Regions from separate parts of the Paenarthrobacter sp. GQ52 genome, predicted to be linked through region 2. Evidence: riboswitches for the same ligand, from Rfam matches in the RefSeq annotation. Region 2 holds a riboswitch; the other holds the start of a gene.
The links. A riboswitch is a leader RNA that binds a small molecule or an ion and turns the genes downstream of it on or off. The one in region 2 is predicted to bind cyclic di-AMP.
Positions count from the first base shown of each region.

Region 1 (5,354 bases), on a different contig from region 2:
CCCGTCATGGCCACTTCGGAATCAGGCCAGACTGAGTCTGCCCTCGCCGTCGCCGCCCCCGCTGGCAGCCAGCCCGAGGTTTCCGCCGCCGCGTCAGCCAAGATCGACTTCAGCCGCGCCGCCGTCGCCACTTCTGCCGACCCCGACGGGAAGCTGAAGCAGCTGCTCAGCGCGCAGTCGACTGAGAGCATCCAGCGGGCCTCGTCCGTTGGCAGCATGGCCAGCCCCCTGGACACGCTCACCACGGCATCCCCTTTTGGTTACCGCATCAGCCCCCTCACGGGTGGCGCAGGTGACTTCCACCGTGGCCAGGACTTCGTTGCCCAGTGCGGCACGGCTGTGCATGCAGCGGCCACCGGCAAGGTGACGTTCGCCGGATGGCACGAGTACGGCGGAGGCAACCGCGTTGTCGTTGACCACGGCAATGGCCTCGAGACCACGTACAACCACCTGTCGTCCTTCACCGTCCAGGTAGGCCAGACCGTAAACCGCGGCGACACCGTCGCCCTGAGCGGCACCACGGGCGCTTCCACCGGCTGCCACCTCCACTTCGAGGTCCAGGTCAACGGTGAAGTTGTAGACCCCATGGGCTGGCTCTAAGCCATTTGATGGTTGCCTCTCGCATTAGCGGGACGCCCCGTGACCTGAATGTGACATTCGCTTTCAAGTGTTGTAGCGTACAGAGCGCATCGGCTTTTTAGGGGGCCGGTGCACTTGAGTGGATTGCCTAGCTCTGCCACCGCTCAAGGTCCGTTCGCATAAATCGTCTGGCAGGGGCGGGGGAACCACTTCTGGCCTTCGAAAGAAGGCCTTGGGGTTAAGTCGCAAAAGCTTCCTTGGAAGCAGCGCGGCCGGATGACTCCCATCCGAATCCGACAGCTCACCTCGCAGGCATTGGGAGAGGCTACCTACGTGTCATCACGCACTACCCCTGCGCGCCATCGCGCCCAAACGGTTCGCACGAACCCGTTGAACACTCTTTCCAAGGCTGTTTCCTCCAACGCAGGTACCGTGGGCCGCCAGGCCGCCGTCCTTGCAGCAGCCTCAGGCCTCGTCCTCACCGTCGGCTTGCCGGCACAAGCAACAGACACCGACGTTTCCAAGTCGGAGGCCTCCAGCACCCAACAGCTGGTTGCTACCGCGGTGATTACCGCAGAACCGACAGCCACTGTCTCCTTCGAGAGCCCCACCGTGGCCACCCTGGAAGCCCCCAAGGTAGTACAGCGCGCAGCGCAGGTTACCGAGCGCGCGGCGGCCACCAGCGAAGAAACAGCGGAAGCAGTTACAGCGAAGTCTTCCGAGGCCAAGGATTCGGCCTCCAGTGCAGCTGCCTCCGGTCTCGCCGCCATTGCCTACACCGGCATCGGCTCTCCCTACGTTTGGGGCGGAACCACACCCAACGGTTGGGATTGCTCCGGCTTCACCCAGTGGGTCTACGCACAGGCCGGAATCAGCATCCCCCGCGTCAACGCCTGGACGGCCATGACGCCCACCAGCACTCCTGCTCCCGGCGACCTCGTCATGCAGAACGGCGGAGCCCACGTAGGCATCTACGTCGGCAACGGCATGATGATCAGCGCTTTGAACCCTGGCCAGGGAACGCTGCTGCACTCCGTAGCGTCCACCGGCACCTCCTCGTTCTACACCCTCCGCTAGAAAAATCCGGTTCGGGGTCGGCCGGCATTCCCCACATGCTGGCCAACCCACTACCCGCGTGCACCCCAACTGCATGCGGATACGAAAAGAGAAAATCATGACCAGTGCAAACAAGGTTGCACGGCACCGCGCTGAGGCCCCCAAGACCAGCTCGCTTGCCGTCATCGCCAAGGCCGTCAGCAACAACGCCGGTGGCGTTGGCCGCCAGGCAGCAGTTATTGCCGCAGCTTCAGGCCTGGTCCTGACCAGTGGCATCGCAGCCAACGCTGCCGATACCAACGTGGATCGCGAATCGACGTCCACGTCCACTCTTGACGTGCAGTCGGTAGTCCAGGCCACCATCGCCGCGGACTCCACTGTGGCCATCTCCTACGAGCGCCCCGTGGTCACAACGGTGGAAGCCCCGGCTCCCGTAGTAGTCGAGGAAGCTCCGGCTAAGGTTGAAGCCAAGGTCGAGAGCAACGAGGCAACCGCGGTTACCGCCAACGCAGCTCCGGCAGCCAATGCAACCGTTGCCGTCAGCAACGCGACCCCCGCTCCGGCAGCTCCCGCCGCATCCAGCGGCCTCGGTGCCGCTATCGCTGCTGCAGCTTACGCCCAGCTCGGCGTCACCCAGGACTGCACCATGCTTGTGACCAACTCCCTGGCCGCCGTGGGTATCAACTTCCACGACTGGCCCGCTGGCTACCTCTCCCTTGGCCGCACCGTGAGTGCAGCTGAAGCCCAGCCTGGCGACCTCGCCTACTACGCCAACGGCGGTTTGGCCGGACAGGCCCACATCGCTGTATACGTCGGCAACGGCCAAGCAGTTCACGGTGGATGGAACGGATCCACCACGGCACTGTTCAGCGCCAACGTGGGCTCCGGCCCGGTCTTCATCCGCGTCAACGGCTGATCCACATCGCGTAAGAGCACCCCGCTGGCTTTGGCCGGCGGGGTGTTCTGCTTTAACCCTTGCCGGCTCGTGGGATGCCCGTAGTAGTGGGCGTGCGGCCACCACCCACTTTGGTTCTGAAAGCCGCCCGACTCGCCGCAAATCACGTGTGTCGGGGCGGTTATGCCCCTCAAAGTAGGTGGTGGCGGCACACCAAGTGGCCCTTTGATTTTCCGCCACATCCTTTAACCGCGCATGAATTCTTGCCGACACTGCACGCGAAACGACGGAAAAATTCGTTGATACGGCATATAAGTGCTTACCCTTATGTTGTCGATCCACAGCCCGTACATGCAGAGGGCAGCCGGCCCTCGTGCCCCTGACGGGTGCGGCCGTGAAGAGGTACGTGCATGCGCACACTCGTTCTGAATGCTGGATATGAACCGCTGGCGGTAATAACATTCCGCCGGGCGCTGGTCCTTGTGCTCACTGGGAAAGCTAGCGTGGTGGCCGAAGGCGACGAGCCTGTCGTCGGGCCACAGGAGATACTCGGAAGACCTTCCGTGATCCTCCTCAACCGCTACATCCGTCCCCGGTACAACAGGATTACCGCCGTGAGTCGCCGCGGGGTACTTCGCCGCGACGGCCATCGCTGCGCCTACTGCGGGAAAACAGCCCACACCATAGACCACGTCCACCCCAAATCCAGGGGCGGCGCGGATTCCTGGGAAAACCTGGTTGCGGCGTGCTTGAAATGCAACAACGCCAAGAGCGACCACACGCTGGCAGAGATGGGTTGGAATCTCCGTTTCAAGCCCGGCGTGCCCCAGGGAACCATGTGGCAGATCAAAGAACTCGAGAAACCTGCGCCGGACTGGGACCCGTTCCTGTTGCCGGAATCCGCTGCCTGATCGATTTCTGCTGGTCTCCAGCCGTCCCGGGTAATCTGGGCGGATGGAGTTCAATGCCGTGATTTTGGCGGGTGGCCGGGCCACCCGTCTCGGGGGCGTGCCCAAGCCATCGTTGGAGTACGACGGCGGCACCCTCCTTTCCCATGCCCTGCAGGCGGCCCGGGGTGCTTCGGCTGTGGTGGTGGTGGGACCGGACGTTCCGGTCGGGTCGGAAAGCACGCAACTACCGGCCGGCGTTCTGCGGGCACGGGAAGAACCGGTCTTCGCCGGTCCCGCTGCGGCCATCGCGGCCGGCCTGGCTGCGTTGAAGAATAGTCCGAGCACCCCGTGGACCCTGGTGCTGGCATGCGATATGCCGCACGCTTCCCGCGGCGTAGACCTTCTTTGGGCTGCCCTCGCATCCAGTCCAAACGTGGAAGGAGCCATGGCTGTCTCTCCTGACGGACGGAAGCAGCCACTCCTGGGCGCCTACAGTACAGCTGCGTTGGAAAGGGAAGTGGCCGTAGCTTCCGGAGGCTCGGGGTTAACGAACTCTTCAGTGTTCCGCCTGCTTGCTAGGCTGAACGTGCTGGACGTTGACGTCCCCGCGGGGTCCACGGATGACGTGGATACGTGGGAGGACGCCGCGGCTTTGGGCATTAACTACGAGTTGGAGGCGGACGTGAAGAGCCAGGAAGAGACGCTCGAGGAATGGTGCCGCACACTGCTGCAGGCTTTCGAGCTTGAGGGCGTGGAAGTGGACGTTAACGAGGTACTCGCGGTTGCTGGGGTGGCAGCACATTCAGTGGTGCGCCCCGCCGCGCCCCTGACTACGTTCATTGCCGGATACGCGGCAGGCATGGCCCGGGGGATCGGTCAGGCCAGCGATGATGCGTCCATGAACGCTGCCCTGGAACTGGCCCGCAAAGTAGCCAAGGAGTACTCGGAGTCCGGGACTGACCCGGAATGACGGCGGCCCCCAACGAGGGCCATCACGCGGCACACACGTGGCAGGAGGCCCGGCAGCGCGCGTTCGATGTTGCTGCTCCCATTCCGCCGGGGCCCGTGCCGCTCAGCTCCGCACTCGGCCGCACCCTGGCGTCCGATGCCCTGGCCCTGCAGGACATGCCCCACTATGCTTCGTCGGCCATGGACGGGTGGGCCGTCAACGGCAGCGGCCCATGGATCCTGACCGAGCCCGGGCAGCGGCTCGCACCGCACCAAGCGAGTCCCATTGTCACCGGCGGTCTGATACCGCCCGGTGCCAAGGCTGTTCTGCGCAGCGAGAGCGGCGTTATTACCACGGACGACGACGGCCTGCCGGTTCTTGCGCTGGGCGGCACCGCCAAACCGGGCGAGCCCCGCAACGGCCAACACATTCGTAAAGCTGCAGAAGAGGCCGCTGAGGGTGACGTCCTGTTGAAAGCCGGCACAGTATTGAATCCGGCGCATATTGCCTTGGCAGCGCTGGCGGGTTTGGACCACGTGGAAGCCCTCGGAAAACCGTTGGTCCGGTTCCTCCTGACGGGTTCGGAAGTCGTGGCACGGGGTGTTCCCATGCCCGGGCAGGTCAGGGACACCTTCGGCCCGCAGCTGGGTGCCGTCGTCGGGCTCTTGGGCGGTATAGCAGGGGAGCAGCTCAAGGTGGGCGACAGCTACGAGGAGTGGATTGCCGCACTTCGGGACACAGAGCCCTCAGCAGATGAACTGACACCGGACGAACCGTACATCGAAGCGGAGGCCCCTGCCGACGTCGTTGTTACTACGGGCGGAACGGGACGCTCGGGAACGGACCACCTCCGCAAAGCCGTGGCTGAGCTGGGAGGCAGTTTGCTGATCGATGGCATCGCGATGCGGCCGGGCCATCCTGCCGTGTTGGCGGAGCTGCCTGATGGCCGGTTTGTGTTGGGGCTGCCGGGGAATCCGCTCGCCGC
Region 1 is NZ_JCAXEJ010000001.1:134,692-140,045, forward strand. Features, by position in the region: gene AC6CH8_RS00630 (M23 family metallopeptidase) at 1-600, shown strand, start outside; cyclic di-AMP (ydaO/yuaA leader) riboswitch at 746-908, shown strand; gene AC6CH8_RS00635 (C40 family peptidase) at 913-1,656, shown strand; gene AC6CH8_RS00640 (NlpC/P60 family protein) at 1,754-2,551, shown strand; gene AC6CH8_RS00645 (HNH endonuclease) at 2,941-3,441, shown strand; gene AC6CH8_RS00650 (NTP transferase domain-containing protein) at 3,485-4,390, shown strand; gene AC6CH8_RS00655 (molybdopterin molybdotransferase MoeA) at 4,387-5,354, shown strand, end outside.
Region 1: another riboswitch for cyclic di-AMP. It lies ahead of AC6CH8_RS00635 (C40 family peptidase); the one in region 2 lies ahead of AC6CH8_RS18125 (aggregation-promoting factor C-terminal-like domain-containing protein).

Region 2 (5,354 bases):
TTCGTCCTGGACCCCATGCTCGCCACCGGCGGCACCCTGCGCGAGGCCATCAAGTTCCTCTTCAAGCGCGGCGCCTCGGACGTTACCTGCATCTGCCTGCTTGCTGCTCCGGAGGGGCTGTCCAAGCTGGAAGAAGAGCTCTCCGACGCCAACGTGAAAATCGTCCTGGCCTCGATTGACGAAAAGCTCAACGAAAAGTCCTACATCGTGCCAGGCCTGGGCGACGCCGGCGACCGCCTCTACGGCGTCGCAGTTTAGGGAGCCCCCTACCGGTTTCCCACGTGCCCCGTTAGCCTGTGGCGCATGGACTGGAAACTTGAACTGGTGTTTGTCCCTGTGTCCGACGTCGACCGCGCGAAGGATTTCTATGTCAACAAGGTTGGTTTCAACGCCGATTTCGATGAGCGTCCCATGGACGGCATCCGTTTCGTGCAGCTGACACCGCCGGGTTCGGCGTGTTCCATCGCCATTGGGGAGGGCCTCAGCGATGCCCCTCCCGGGACAGCGCCAAGCCTCCAAGTGGTGGTGGCGGACATCAACAAGGCGCATGAGCAGCTCAAGGCCAACGGCGTGGACGTCAGCGATATTGACGTTCAGGATTGGGGCCACTTCGTTTACTTCGCGGACCCCGACGGCAACAAGTGGGCGGTGCAGTACCTTCCGCAGCGGCCGAACGGCTAAGTCACACTTCAGCACCACCGCATGAGTGTGCGGCAGGATGGAACCATGAGCCATCCTGCCGAACCCGCCTCCCAACCATCAGTGCTGAACGTCCGTGCCGTCCTCTTCGACATGGACGGCACACTGGTGGATTCAACAGCGATCGTTGAGCAAGTCTGGCTCGAGTTCGCCGAGCGCTACGGCTTGGATTTCAATGAGATCCTGCGCACTTCCCACGGCGTCCAGGCCGGCGATACTGTTCGCCGGTATGCTCCCGCTGGCGCTGATTTCGAGGCACTGACGGCCGAGCTCGGCGAGATGGAACGCTCCCGGACCGATGGCGTCATTGCGCTTCCCGGAGCAGAAGCCCTGCTGGCGCGGCTGCCCGATGACGCCATCGCGTTGGTCACCTCCGCAGACCGCATCCTGGCAGATATCCGCATGCAGGCGGCCGGGCTCACCATGCCATCAACAACAGTCACTGCTGAGTCCGTCACCCGCGGTAAGCCGCACCCTGAGGGGTACCTGAAGGCGGCGGCGCTCCTGGGAGCCGACCCGGCCGACGTCGTGGTTTTTGAAGACGCCCCTGCCGGTATCGCTGCCGCGCGCGCCGCCGGCATGCGGACCGTTGTGGTGGGCAAGGCCGCTGCCAGGCACAATGCGGAGCTGGAGCCGGGCATGTGGCGGATTCCGGATTACTCAGCAGTGACCATCACCGCTGTGACGGACGACGACGGCGGTCACCTCCTGACGCTGACCCTTTAGCCCTTTCTGCGCGGTCTGTTCCAAGCGGTGAACCGGGCGTAGGCTGTGCGCATGTCTGCGATGCCGGAGGCGTACGGTGCTGCATTGGAGCGGGCCATGGTCCACGCCGGTGAGTGGCTTGCGTCGGTTCCCACCCGTTCTGTCCGCCCTTCATCCGACGCCGACCAGGTGGCCAAGAGCATCCTGCCGCGTCTCCCCGACGGAGCAACCGATGCCGCGGAGGTAGTGGACGAGCTGGCCGCGCTGGCTGAGCCCGGCTTGATGGCGATCCAGTCCGGACGGTTTTTTGGGTGGGTCATGGGCGGAACTTTGCCCGCCGCCATGGCTGCCGATTGGCTCGTCTCTGCCTGGGACCAAAACACCGGGCTCCGATTCGCCACTCCCGCCGCCGCTGCCATCGAGGAATCGGCCGCCGCCTGGCTTTTGGACCTCCTGCACCTGACCGCGACTGCCGACGTCGGATTCACCACGGGTGCCACAACCGCTAACTTCGTGGGGTTGGCAGCTGGCCGCCAATACCTGATGGACGAGGCCGGATGGGACCTCGAAGCGCTCGGCCTCAGCGGCGCACCGCGCATCACAACCTTTGCCGGCCGGGAACGGCATGCCGCAGTGGATCTGGCATTGCGATACCTCGGTTTGGGCGCCTGTGTTCCGGTAGACGCCGATGACGAAGGCCGGATCTTCCCCGACGCCCTTGCTGATGCCATGGATCAGCAACCGGGGCCATCGTTGGTCTGCCTGCAAGCCGGCAACCTCCACTCCGGAGCATTTGATCCCATGGAGGAAGCCATAGCTGTGGCACACGATCGCGGCGCGTGGGTGCACGTTGATGGTGCCTTTGGTTTGTGGGCGGCCGTGAGCCCGAAGCTGCGAGGCCGGTTGGCGGGTGTGGAAGACGCAGATTCGTGGGCAACGGATGCCCACAAGACCCTGAATGTCCCTTACGACTGTGGCCTGGCAATAGTGGCACGCCCGGAAGCCTTGAGGCGTGCCTTCAGCGTTCACACGAGTTACCTCATTGCCACGGATGCCGGGCCTGGGGATCCTTTCGAGAAAGTTCCGGAGATGTCCCGCCGCGCCCGGGGCATTCCGGTCTGGGCCGCACTCAGGCAGCTCGGCCGGGACGGCGTGATTTCCATGGTTGAGCGCCTGGCAGCAAATGCCCGTGCTTTGGCTGAAGGACTGTCCTCGATCCCTGGTGTGGAGGTGCTCAACGACGTCGTGTTCACGCAGGTCTCGGTGAGTTTCGGAAGCGATGACCGTACGCACCGGATCACCCAGCGGCTCATGGCAGAGGGCGCGGTCTGGATGTCCGGTTCGTCGTGGCGTGGCCGCGAGATCTTACGGATTTCGGTGAGCAATTGGACTACGGACGCCGGGGATGTCGCCGCGTCCATCGCAGCCGTGCGGGGAGCGGTGGAGGCCGAACCGGAGGCATAGCGTTCTTCGGCACGCACCTGTGAAACGGCAAAGCCGCGCCCGTTCCCGCCATCCGCTCCAGTGGGTACTGGTGCGAACGGCGGCAACGGGCGCGGCAATCAAGCAGTCTGGCTTAGTACCAGTTGTTGGCCAAGTGGAAGCCCAGAGCGGCGGACGGGGATCCGTAGCGCTCCTTGATGTAGTTCAGGCCCCACTTGATCTGGGTCTGGTAGTTGGTTTCCCAGTCAGGACCAACGGTAGCCATCTTGGAAGCAGGCAGGGACTGGACGATGCCGTAGGCGCCGCTGGAAGCGTTCATCGCCGTGGTCTTCCAGTTCGATTCCTTCTCCCACAGCGTGTTCAGGGCAGTCATTTCGCCCGGGCCCCAGCCGTAGTTGCCAAGGATGCTCAGTGCGTACGCCTTGGCAGCAGCGGGGTCGTCCACGGCCTTGGGGGCGGCAGCAGCAGCTGCGGCTTCCGCGGCGGCAGCGGCAGCAGCGGCGTCGGCGGCTTGCTTGGCAGCAGCGTCAGCAGCAGCCTTCTCAACTGCGGCCTGGGCGGCAGCCTGGTCTGCGGCAGCCTTTTCGGCGGCGGCCTGCGCGGCTGCGGCCTGGTCAGCGGCAGCCTTCTCGGCGGCAGCCTTGTCAGCAGTTGCCTTAACCGCGGCGGCCCTGTCGGCTGCACCCTTTTCGGCGGCAGCATCCAGGGAGGCGGAGATCTCGGCCGACTTGTTGGTGTTGACCTGCGCACTGGACTGGGTTCCGGCTACGCGGCTGGCCTCGGGGAGGGTCAGTGCGGCATTGGCGGCGGTTCCGAGCGAGGCAACGCCCAGTGCAGCTGCCACGACACCGGCTACGACGGACATGCGGTGGCCGGACTTACCCTGGCGGGCTGCGTTCTTGAGGACGGACTGCGACTTGGTGAGCGGTGCGTTGTGTTCGTCGCGGTGACGCGCGGAAGGGCGCGTCTGATCGTTAAATTCAGACATGTGATTACCTCTCAGCGCCTGCGGAGTTAGCTGTCGGGTTCGGATGAGGTCATCCGGCCGCGCATCATGCTGCGGCTTCACCCCAAGGGCCGGCCAAAAAGGCCTGGGCCCGGAGACTCTGGGTCCCCCGTCTCTGCCTCGGAGAAAGAACGGACTCCGGGAAGTGGCAGAGCTCGGCGCATCCCGGATGTGGGCCTGCTAGGGACGACCCACCCTTTCGACGGTACAGGAGGATTCCGCAGAAGTCACATTTAGGTAACAGAGATCACGACGCCGGTGAGTCGCCTTGCCCGATTCGTTATAGGCCTTCGATGCTCACGGCAGGGATTCGGAGGGTGAATTCCGTGCGACCCGGCCGCGAGGTCACTTCCACGCTACCGCCATGCGCTGAAACGATGGCTTCCACAATGGACAAGCCGAGTCCGGAGGTGCCCTCAGAGCCCGATCTTGCGGCATCAGCGCGGGCAAACCGGGAGAAGATCCGGCCTTGGAAGTCTTCTGGAATTCCGGGGCCGTTATCCGTCACTGTCACCACGGCACTGCCGTCGGCGGAGAGCATGACGCCTGTGACCACAGTGGTGCCGGGATCCGTGTGTTTGCGGGCATTGGACAACAAATTGGCCAGCACCTGGTGAAGTTGGGTGGCGTCGCCGCGCACAGTGATGGGCTCATCGGGGAGCTGGAGCTGCCAGATGTGGTCCGGTGCCATGACTTTCTCGTCACTAACCGTTTCGATCACGAGCTGTGTCAGGTCCACGTCCTCAAATTTCACGGGCTGGCCCTCATCCAGCCGAGCGAGCAGGAGAAGGTCCTCCACCAGTGTGGTCATGCGTTCGGACTGGCTTTGGACACGTGCCAGCGACTTCCGTCCATCCTCGGTGAAGTTCTCCGTCATCCTCAGCAGCTCGGTATAGCCCCGGATGGCGGTCAGGGGAGTCCGCAGTTCGTGCGAGGCATCGGCCACGAACTGGCGAACCTTGGTTTCGCTTTCCTGCCGTGCTTCCAGCGCGCTCGAAACGTTGTTCAGCATCTGGTTCAAGGCATAGCCGACGCTGCCCACCTCCGTTCCAGGATGGGATGCCGACGGCGGTACGCGCACCGCAAGTGCCACCTCACCGGCGTCGAGAGGCAGGCGCGAAACCTTCGTGGCCACCTCGGAGAGCTGCTCAAGCGGACGCATGGTCCGGCGGATGATGACCGTTCCCACGAGCCCGATCACCACCAGCCCAGCCAGCGAGACCAGCACCATGGTCCACACCAGCGAGGCTTCGGCGCTCTGCTTGTCCTCCAGAGGCAGGCCCGTCACAATCACGTCGCCATAAGTGGTTTCGACTGCCACCAGCCGGTAATCGCCGTTGGACAGCGATCGGTCCACGGGTGGGTTGTCCGTGGGGAGCGACACCAGAACCCGCTCGTCGTCCGCTGAGAGCGAGACGCGGTGACCTTGGGCGTCGATCAAACCCGAGCTTCGCACGGTGGAGCCGTCGATCCTCGCGTTGAGCGTGCCCGCCGCCTGCCC
Region 2 is NZ_JCAXEJ010000017.1:43,436-48,789, reverse strand. Features, by position in the region: gene upp (uracil phosphoribosyltransferase) at 1-258, shown strand, start outside; gene AC6CH8_RS18140 (VOC family protein) at 304-681, shown strand; gene AC6CH8_RS18135 (HAD-IA family hydrolase) at 727-1,425, shown strand; gene AC6CH8_RS18130 (pyridoxal phosphate-dependent decarboxylase family protein) at 1,477-2,868, shown strand; gene AC6CH8_RS18125 (aggregation-promoting factor C-terminal-like domain-containing protein) at 2,981-3,835, opposite strand; cyclic di-AMP (ydaO/yuaA leader) riboswitch at 3,839-4,000, opposite strand; gene AC6CH8_RS18120 (sensor histidine kinase) at 4,134-5,354, opposite strand, start outside.